Regions from separate parts of the Pseudomonas sp. UMAB-40 genome, predicted to be linked through region 3. Evidence: predicted binding sites of a transcription regulator. Region 3 holds the regulator's gene; each other region holds the start of a gene.
What was found. The regulator FliA, encoded in region 3, starts transcription of late flagellar genes. The targets are predictions, from matches to a motif close to CTAAAGTTTNNNNNNNNNNNGCCGNTAA.

Region 1 (3,279 bases), on a different contig from region 3:
CTCAGACGCGCCGTCACTTCATTCAACTGCCCCGACAACCCATGCAAATTACGGCCGGCCGCTTCGGTGCGCTGCACGTTGTCCAGGTTGGTGCTGGCAATGCTGGTGATTTCAGTCAGGTTGCGTGAGATGTCCTCGGCCACCGAGGTCTGTTCTTCGGCGGCGGTGGCGATCTGGCGGTTCATGTCGCGGATGGCTTCCACGGCATGGGTGATCCGCTCCAGCATGGCGCCAGCCTGGGTCACTTGCTCGACGCTTTCTTCGCTGCGCGACTGGCCGCTTTCAATCGCCTGAGCCGCGTCCACCGCACCGGTTTGCACGGTCTGGATGATCTGGTTGATCTCGATGATCGACGCCGCCGTGCGCTGGGCCAGGCTGCGCACTTCATCGGCCACCACCGCAAAACCGCGTCCGGCTTCACCGGCACGGGCCGCTTCGATCGCCGCGTTGAGCGCCAGCAGGTTGGTTTGTTCGGCGATGCCGCGAATCACTTCCAGCACCTTGCCAATGCGTCCGCTGTCGGTTTCCAGCTGGCGAATGACCGTGGCGGTATTGGCGATTTCGCCGCGCATCCGGGTGATGGTGTGAATGGTGCCCTGCATGACTTTTTCGCCGTGCTGGGCGGACTGGTCGGCATCGTCGGCGGCACGTGCCGCATCGGCGGCGTGACGGGCGACTTCCTGGGCGGTGGCCGACATTTCGTTCATCGCCGTGGCCACCTGATCGGTGCGGTTGAACTGCTCGTTGGTGCCACTGGCCATGAGGCCGGCGATCGAATTCAATTCACCGCTGGCGCTGTCCAGGTCCTTGGCGCTGCGCTGCAAACGGCTGAAGGTTTCGGCGAGGAAATCACGCAAGGTGTTGGCCGCGATCGCCAACTTGCCCAGCTCATCCTGACGGGTGCTGGCCACGCGGTCGGCAAACTTGCCCTGGCTGAGTTGCGCGACGTAGTCGATCAGTTTGCGGATCGGTTCAACCAGGTTGCGGTTGACCAGCCACAGGCTCAACAGGCCGATCAACAGACCCGAGGCGAGCATCACAATGATCCCCAGCAACACCGTGCGATCGGCATCGGCGCTGATCTGCTTCGATTGCTCGGCCCCCTGCTTGCGCAATTCGCTGACCAATTCGGTCATCTGTTCGCTGGCGGCACGGTCGACACCTTTGACCGCAGCGTCGCCAGCCGTTGGGTCGGCGCCGGCCGCCACATAGGCATCACGGCCCTTTTGATAGGCAGCGCCCAGCAGACGGTGTTCGTCACGCAGGCGTTCGATGCGGGTTTTCAGTTGCGGCTCGATACCTTTTTGCCCGGCGAGCTCACCGAGAATGCCCTGCACATCGCGCTGACGGTCCTCGAACTGCTTCCAGTATTTGTCCAGGTCGGCCGGTTGCTTGCCACGCAGCAGGACGTTTTTCCATTCCTGTACCTGCACCTTGAATTGCAGGTTGGCTTCGTCGATCAACTGCGAGGTGTGCAACGGGCCTTCGATCAGGTTCGCGTAGCTCTGAACACCGCTGGACAGAAAGTGAAAGCAAGCCAGCGCGATCAGCAACATCGCCAACAGACTGCCGCTCAGCAACGCGAGGATTTGTGCTCTCAGGGATTTTTGCAGCATCGAGTAATACTCATGACAGGGGTGAGACACGCCGTAACCAAGCGTGAAAGGTGTCCGGACTTCCCTGTCTGCGACGTCGGCGGCTGGCCGAGGGCGCGCAACTTAACCTAAGCGTGATCGGCGTGCCAGAGCGGTTCTTGAGATGTATCCGACCACCGGCAACGCAATCGTTTGCGGTCACTTTTTCGTCACAAAATCGTCATCCAGGCTTGCGATGATGCGGCTCAAGTGAACCCAGCCGTCACCCTGCTACATCGAGCGATTGCCCCTCTTGCGAGCCCTCATGAACCACAGCATCGACCAAAGCCATCGCGACCCGGACCTGTTTGGTCTGCTCTACGGTTTCAGTTTTCGCCCCGGTGAGCGTGGTCGGGAGATCGACTCGGCCAAGGCGTTGCAATGCCTGCAACAACCGGACGACAGCGATGAATTTCTGTGGCTTCACCTGAACCTCGCGCATGCCGCGTGCGAGCGCTGGATGAAAAGCCATCTGGAACTGCCGGACGAATTTTTCGAAGCGTTGCACGAAGGGTCTCGATCCACGCGCATCGAACATGTGGATTCGGCGTTGCTGGCCGTGGTCAACGATGTGGTGTTCAACCTCAGCAGCATGGTGTCGTCGGATGTGTCGACGCTCTGGGTCTGTGCCCGCAGTCGGCTGATCATCAGCGCCCGCCTGCAACCGCTGCACTCGGTGGACAAGCTGCGGTCCTCGGTGAAGGCCGGTGAGTGCTTTCGTTCACCGCTGGAATTGCTCGTGCATTTGCTGCGCGATCAGGGCGAGGTGCTGACCCAGATCGTGCGCAAGACCAGCCTCAGTGTCGATCAGATCGAAGATGAGTTGCTGTCATCACGGCTGTCGACCAACCGTGCAGAACTGGGTGCCAATCGCCGGGTGCTGGTGCGTCTGCAACGGTTGCTGGCGCTGGAGCCGGGTTCGTTGTTGCGACTTCTCAACCGGCCGCCGCAGTGGTTGCAGAAGGAGGACGTGAAGGAGCTGCGCAAGTCCACCGAGGAGTTTGCGCTGATCATCAACGACCTCACGGCGCTGGGTGAGCGGATCAAGCTGTTGCAAGAAGAGATCGCGGCCAACCTGAACGAGCAGAGCAACCGCACGCTGTTCACCCTGACGGTGGTGACGGTGCTGGCGCTGCCGATCAACATCATTGCCGGTTTTTTTGGCATGAACGTGGGTGGGGTGCCATTGTCGGGGGATCCAGAGGGGTTCTGGATTCTGGTGGCGCTGGTCGCGACGTTTACCGTGATTGCGGGGCGTTGGGCGTTTCGCAAGCGCCAGGATTATTGATCCTCAAAACGCCATCAAACCCCTGTGGCGAGCCTCAAAACCGAAGTGAATTCTGATTAACGGATCAGCAAACAACCCAAACCCTGACCCAAGGCAGTCTCTCTGTAACATTTGGCAACGATCATGACGGACACTCCTTCCTTCCTCAGGATTGTCCTTCATGGCTACGCCCTCCTACACCGCCGAAACCCAGGCTCCCGCCCGTAGCGCCAGGCCCCAATTCGATAAAAAACCCAGCCTGTTCACCCTCGTGGTGTTTTTCGGGGTGCTGGCCAGCGGGCTGTTGTTCACCGCTTACAGCCTGATGCACGACATGAACGAACTCGGCACGGTGGTCACCACCTGGACGCCGTTTCT
Region 2 (3,279 bases), on a different contig from region 3:
GCAACTTCCCACCGTAGAGGGTCGTTTCAATCGGGCAGTACACACTGGTGTGCGACTTGAGGAAATGGATCACACCGGTGCAAATGGCAAACGCGAAGACGACGAACAGGAAATCCCGACGATGTCCGTAGGCAAATCGCAGCACCGGCGCCGCTTTGCTCCGCTCCAGAAAACCACCGAGACGCGGATGCTTTGAAATGTCGATCAGCGGCCAGACAAACGACAGCACCGCGCCGATCAGGGCAATCTCGGCGGTCCAGTTCGGAATGATGCGCGCCCACTTGTGGGTGAGCTTTTCAAAAAAGTGAACCTTGTCGAGCGGGAAGATCTGGGCGACCGGATCAAACAGAAGATTACTGAAGGCGATGTCGATCCGGGTCATGTCGAACATCAGGAAAACCACGGCCGCGCAGGCCAACGGGATACCGAAGTTCGCCCAGTAAAAGCGGTTGCGGGAAGAAGTCAGCATCGTGTGTCCTGATCCAGAGGGAAAACTCATTCGGTGGTCACCGAGCGCCAGTCGGAAGCTTCAATGAAACCGAGCATACGCGGTGCTTGAGGTGTTTGGGTGGAGATGAACAGAGAAGCGCCGTAGCCGAGTGTAGAAGTGGACAAATTGAGATCCTTCTCGAGTTGCGCCATGCATTCGCTGTGGGTTACCAAGATCAGGTTGCGACCCGCCACTTTATGCGCCAAGGCATCACGCAGCATCGTGCCTTTGCAACTGACCAACCAATCCTCGCCAAGCGCGACTTTGTTGAACATGTAACTGGCCGTCTGCGACGTACGAATCATCGGACTGTTGTAGATATCGGCCTTGTCCAGCCCCATCTGTTCAAACCGTGCACCGACGCTCACCGCGACGCTGCGCGAACGATCGGTAATGCCATCGTTGCCGCTCAGGCACGCGGCTTTCGAGTGATCACAGCGCTCGACATGGCGCACCAGCACAATCACATCGCCTTTGGCCCAGTCGGCGGCCAACGCTCGTGCGCCCGCCACATTGCCATGCGCCAAGTCCGGTATGGCGGCTGGCTGCAACAGCCAGATTGTCAATGGAATCACCAGCAGCGCCGATGCCAGCACCACGGCCGTGTTTCGGTAGCGGGTCAACCGGCCCAGTTTAATTGAGCGTTTTATCCCGAACAGACTCAGTCTCAATTCCACATCAAGCCGCCTCGCCGGCATGCATCACTGTCATTAGGTGCCGCGAGGGTAGAGTCGCGCGCGTCAGCAGCGGGTGAAACCCATGTGAAAAAAAGCTTAAGGCGCCCCAGAAATCTTGTTACAGATCTGTCCGACAAAATCCTTTCAGCTCTCGCGATTGCTGCCGATACAGACCTGCTACACACCCTTGCTGGCACCTAAAAAAACAACAATCTTCCAGCCAACCGACGATCGAAAGCGCAACGTTCCTGGAGGAATTTGATGAATAGCTGGTTCGGCAACATCAGCGTGAACATGAAACTGGGCCTGGGGTTCGGCCTGGTCCTGGCACTGACCTGCGTACTGGCCCTGACCGGCTGGACGAGCCTGGGCGGGTTGATTGACCGCAGCAACTGGATGAGCGACATCACCCAGCTCAACGCCGGCTTGACCAAGCTTCGTGTGGTTCGCCTGCAGTACATGCTGACCAACGGCGATGAAACCGCCGCTCAGAACGTCCAGACCACCCTTGACGCCTTTTCCGCTCAGCAACAATCGCTGCTGTCGAAGTTCAAGAGCCCGGAAAACCTCAAGCTGCTCAAAGAGCAAGGCACTTACATCGACGCCTACAAGACGTCGCTGAACAAAATGCGCAGCGCCTACCGCACCGGCAACAGCGCTCGCGACACCATGGGCGCCAATGCTGAAACAGCCAGCACGCTGATCGATGTCATCAGCACCCGCGTACAACAAATGCCTTTGAGCGATCAGCGTTTCGAACAGTTCCAGGCCGTCACCGCCGCCAAGGAAGCGTTCATCCTGGCGCGCTACGAAGTGCGCGGCTACACCGCCACCACCAATGCCGAGACCGAGCAAAAAGCCGTCGTCCAACTGGATGCGGCGATTGCCAGCCTGAAACCGCTGAACGTGCATTTCGCCGAGACCCAGCAAGACGCCCTGCGTCAGCTGGAAACCGCACTTGGCAACTACCGCAACGCGTTGATCGCCTATAAAGCCGCCAACACCGATGCCGTGCAGGCTCGCAAGGAAATGACTGACCAGGGCGCCGCGATCGTGACCCTGAGCGATCAGCTGTATCAGATCCAGCTCGATCGTCGTGACGCCGAAAGCGCCCAGGCGCGCACATTGCAGCTGATCAGCACATTGCTGGCGTTGCTGGTGGGCATCATTGCTGCGGTCATCATCACCCGTCAGATCACCCGCCCGTTGCGCGACACCCTGGCCGTGGTCGAACGCATCGCCAGCGGCGACCTGTCCCAGGACGTCAAAGTGACGCGCCGCGACGAACTCGGCGTGTTGCAGCAAGGCATCGCGCGCATGGGAGTGACCCTGCGTGACTTGATCAGCGGCATCCGCGACGGCGTCACCCAGATCGCCAGCGCCGCCGAAGAATTGTCCGCCGTCACCGAGCAAACCAGCGCCGGCGTCAACAGCCAGAAAATCGAGACCGATCAGGTGGCCACCGCCATGCACGAGATGACCGCCACCGTGCAGGAAGTCGCGCGCAACGCGGAAGAAGCCTCCCAGGCCGCAGCCGCCGCTGACGGCGAGGCTCGCGAAGGCGATAAAGTGGTCAACGAAGCCATCGCCCAGATCGAGCGACTGGCCAGCGAAGTGGCACGCTCCACCGAAGCCATGAGCGTGTTGCAACAGGAAAGCGACAAGATCGGCAGCGTCATGGACGTGATCAAGGCCGTTGCCGAACAGACCAACTTGCTGGCCCTCAACGCCGCCATTGAAGCCGCGCGTGCCGGTGAAGCCGGTCGTGGTTTTGCGGTGGTTGCCGACGAAGTCCGTGGCCTGGCCCAGCGCACACAGAAATCCACCGAAGAAATCGAAGGCCTGGTGGCCGGTCTGCAGAATGGCACTCAACAAGTGTCGAACGTGATGAACAACAGCCGCGCCCTGACCGACAGCAGCGTGGCCCTGACCCGCAAGGCTGGCGTGTCGCTGGAAAACATCACCCGCACCGTGTCCAACATCCAGTCGATGAACCAGCAGATCGCTGCCGCTGCCGAGCAACAAAGCGCCGTGGCCGAAGAGATCAGCCGCAGCATCATCAACGTGCGCGACGTGTCAGAACAGACCGCCGCCGCCAGCGACGAAACCGCG
Region 3 (3,279 bases):
CGGCATGTTCGGGTCAATCTGGAAATTGACGATCGCGCTATGCAGCTCGCGAGTGAGCTTGCCCACTTCCTGATACAGGCCGCGGTCACGGGTCTGATTGAGCTCATGGATAAGTTGCACAGCGTCGCCGAACTTGCCTTTTTCAAGGCTGTCGACCAGTTCGCGGGCATGTTTTTTCAGGGTCGATTCAAAATCGCCCAGTGAAGATTCTTTATGCTCCATAGCTCCCCCGTGGCGCAGTGGATCAACCGATGCGTTCGAAAATCTTCTCGATTTTTTCTTTCAACGCCTGGGCCGTGAAGGGTTTGACCACATAGCCGTTAACACCGGCCTGGGCCGCTTCGATAATCTGTTCGCGCTTGGCTTCGGCAGTCACCATCAGCACCGGCAGGTGCTTGAGCTTTTCATCGGCGCGCACATGACGCAGCAGATCGATACCGGTCATGCCAGGCATGTTCCAGTCCGTTACCAGAAAGTCGATGCTCCCGCTGTTGAGAACCGGAATGGCAGTAGTGCCATCGTCGGCCTCGACCGTGTTGGTGAACCCAAGGTCACGCAACAGGTTTTTTATGATCCGCCGCATCGTTGAGAAGTCATCAACGATGAGGATTTTCATGTTCTTGTCCAATTCGACCTCCAAGCAGTCTTAAACGCGCCCAGCACCTGGACGCGCCATTTCAATCAATCCGGCAATGCACTCGATGACTGTCTGGAGCACAACAGATCGCGACCGGTGCAGTTCAACACCCCACCGGCCTCGTTCGCAGTGTCCCCACACTGCCTTCAGCGCGCTCGCCACTCCCCCAAACGCCCCCGCAAACGGGCCGCGCACTGGCTATGTAACTGGCTGACCCGCGATTCGCTGACCCCCAGGACCTCACCGATTTCCTTGAGGTTCAGCTCTTCGTCGTAGTACAGCGCCAACACCAGTCGCTCACGCTCCGGCAAATTGGCAATCGCGTCCGCCAGCGCGGCCTGGAAGCGTTCATCTTCCAGATCGCGTGACGGCTCCAGATGTGCACTCGCGCCATCCTCGTGCAGCCCTTCGTGTTCGCCGTCCTGCAACAGATCGTCGAAACTGAATAACCGGCTGCCCAGGGTGTCGTTCAAAATCCCGTAATAATCGTCGAGACTCAATTGGAGTTCGGCCGCAACCTCATGATCTTTAGCGTCACGACCGGTTTTAGCTTCAATCGAGCGAATTGCGTCGCTGACCATGCGGGTATTGCGGTGAACCGAACGTGGCGCCCAGTCCCCCTTGCGTACTTCATCGAGCATCGCGCCGCGGATTCGAATGCCCGCGTAGGTCTCGAAACTCGCGCCTTTGCTGGCGTCATATTTGGTCGATACTTCAAGCAGGCCGATCATCCCGGCCTGGATCAGGTCTTCAACCTGGACACTGGCCGGCAGACGGGCCAGCAAGTGGTAAGCAATGCGTTTGACCAGTGGCGCGTAACGCTCGATCAGCTCGTACTGCGCGTCACGTGCCGACTTCTTGTAGAGGTTGTAGCCACTGGCTGTCATAGGACGGGTCCTGCGGTCTGTTGCACGAGGCGCTCGACGAAAAACTCCAGGTGCCCACGCGGATTGGCAGGCAGCGGCCATGTGTCGACCTTCTGCGCGATCGCCTTGAACGCCAGGGCGCACTTGGACCGCGGGAACGCTTCGTAGACGGCGCGCTGTTTCTGCACGGCCTTGCGCACGCTTTCGTCGTATGGCACCGCGCCTACGTATTGTAGGGCGACGTCGAGGAAGCGGTCCGTGACCTTGGTCAACTTGGCGAACAGGTTGCGGCCTTCCTGCGGGCTCTGGGCCATGTTGGCCAGGACGCGGAAGCGGTTCATGCCGTAATCGCGGTTCAGCAGTTTGATCAGCGCATAGGCATCAGTGATCGAGGTCGGCTCGTCGCACACCACCAGCAAGACTTCTTGCGCTGCGCGAACGAAACTGACTACCGAGTCACCAATACCCGCAGCGGTGTCGATCACCAATACGTCGAGGTTGTCGCCGATATCACTGAAGGCCTGGATCAGACCGGCGTGCTGGGCCGGGCTCAGATGAACCATGCTCTGTGTGCCGGACGCGGCCGGAACGATGCGAATACCGCCAGGGCCCTGCAACAGAACGTCGCGCAGCTCACAGCGGCCTTCGATCACGTCGGCCAGGGTACGTTTGGGTGTCAGCCCCAATAGGACGTCGACGTTCGCCAGCCCCAGATCGGCGTCTAGCAGCATGACGCGCCGGCCGAGTTCAGCTAGAGCCAGGGACAAGTTCACTGACACGTTAGTCTTCCCGACGCCACCTTTGCCGCCGGTCACCGCGATCACCTGTACGGGATGCATGCTGCCCATGTTATTTCTTTACCTTGTCTTGCATAGACGGAGGCCACATTACTGGCTGCGCGCTCAATAACTGAACAATGCATGGCAGACCATCGATGTAGGTACAAAAACTGTTCATTAGTACCTCAGCCAACCTGCTTGGTCGGGCTGTGGTAAATATCAGCGAACATGTCAGCCATGGCTTCTTCGCTGGGTTCTTCTTGCATTTGCACGCTTACGGCGCGACTGACCAACTGATGACGACGCGGCAGATGCAAATCATCCGGAATACGCGGGCCATCGGTCAGGTAGGCCACCGGCAATTCATGACTGATCGCCAGGCTCAACACCTCGCCCAGACTTGCCGTTTCATCCAGTTTAGTCAGGATGCAGCCAGCGAGCCCGCAGCGCTTGTAACTGTGATAAGCGGCCGTTAGAACCTGTTTCTGGCTGGTGGTTGCCAAAACCAGATAATTTTTTGACTTGATGCCACGTCCGGCCAGGCTTTCGAGCTGCATGCGCAGGGCCGGGTCGCTGGCCTGAAGGCCGGCGGTATCGATCAACACCACGCGTTTGCGCAGCAACGGATCCAGCGCCTGCACCAGCGATTGGCCCGGATCAACGTGGGTTACCGACACGTTGAGGATCCGGCCCAGGGTCTTCAATTGTTCCTGAGCACCGATACGGTAGCTGTCCATGCTCACCAGCGCGATGTTTTGCGCGCCGTATTTGAGCACGTAGCGGGCCGCGAGCTTGGCCAGGGTGGTGGTCTTGCCCATGCCGGCAGGGCCGACCATGGCAATCACGCCGCCCTCTTCCAGTGGCTCGACTTCCGGTGTGGCAATCATCCGCGCCAGGTGCGCCAGCAACATGCGCCAGGCCTGACGGGGTTCGTCAATGTCGGTAATCATCGCCAGCAAGTCGCGGGACAACGGGCCGGACAGGCCGATGCGTTGCA

Region 1: a site for FliA is predicted at 1,731-1,758, ahead of K0F88_RS14025 (methyl-accepting chemotaxis protein). Genes of this name have one in related genera too.
Region 2: a site for FliA is predicted at 1,310-1,337, ahead of K0F88_RS22915 (methyl-accepting chemotaxis protein). Genes of this name have one in related genera too.

What each region holds. Positions count from the first base shown of each region.
Region 1 is NZ_LT607559.1:35,117-38,395, forward strand. It holds gene K0F88_RS14025 (methyl-accepting chemotaxis protein) at 1-1,616, opposite strand, end outside; gene K0F88_RS14030 (transporter) at 1,900-2,922, shown strand; gene K0F88_RS14035 (inorganic phosphate transporter) at 3,083-3,279, shown strand, end outside.
Region 2 is NZ_LT607567.1:153,704-156,982, forward strand. It holds gene K0F88_RS22905 (phosphatase PAP2 family protein) at 1-469, opposite strand, end outside; gene K0F88_RS22910 (histidine phosphatase family protein) at 496-1,167, opposite strand; gene K0F88_RS22915 (methyl-accepting chemotaxis protein) at 1,429-3,279, shown strand, end outside.
Region 3 is NZ_LT607560.1:202,440-205,718, forward strand. It holds gene K0F88_RS15980 (protein phosphatase CheZ) at 1-222, opposite strand, end outside; gene K0F88_RS15985 (chemotaxis response regulator CheY) at 245-616, opposite strand; gene fliA (RNA polymerase sigma factor FliA) at 784-1,524, opposite strand; gene fleN (flagellar synthesis regulator FleN) at 1,521-2,351, opposite strand; gene flhF (flagellar biosynthesis protein FlhF) at 2,468-3,279, opposite strand, start outside.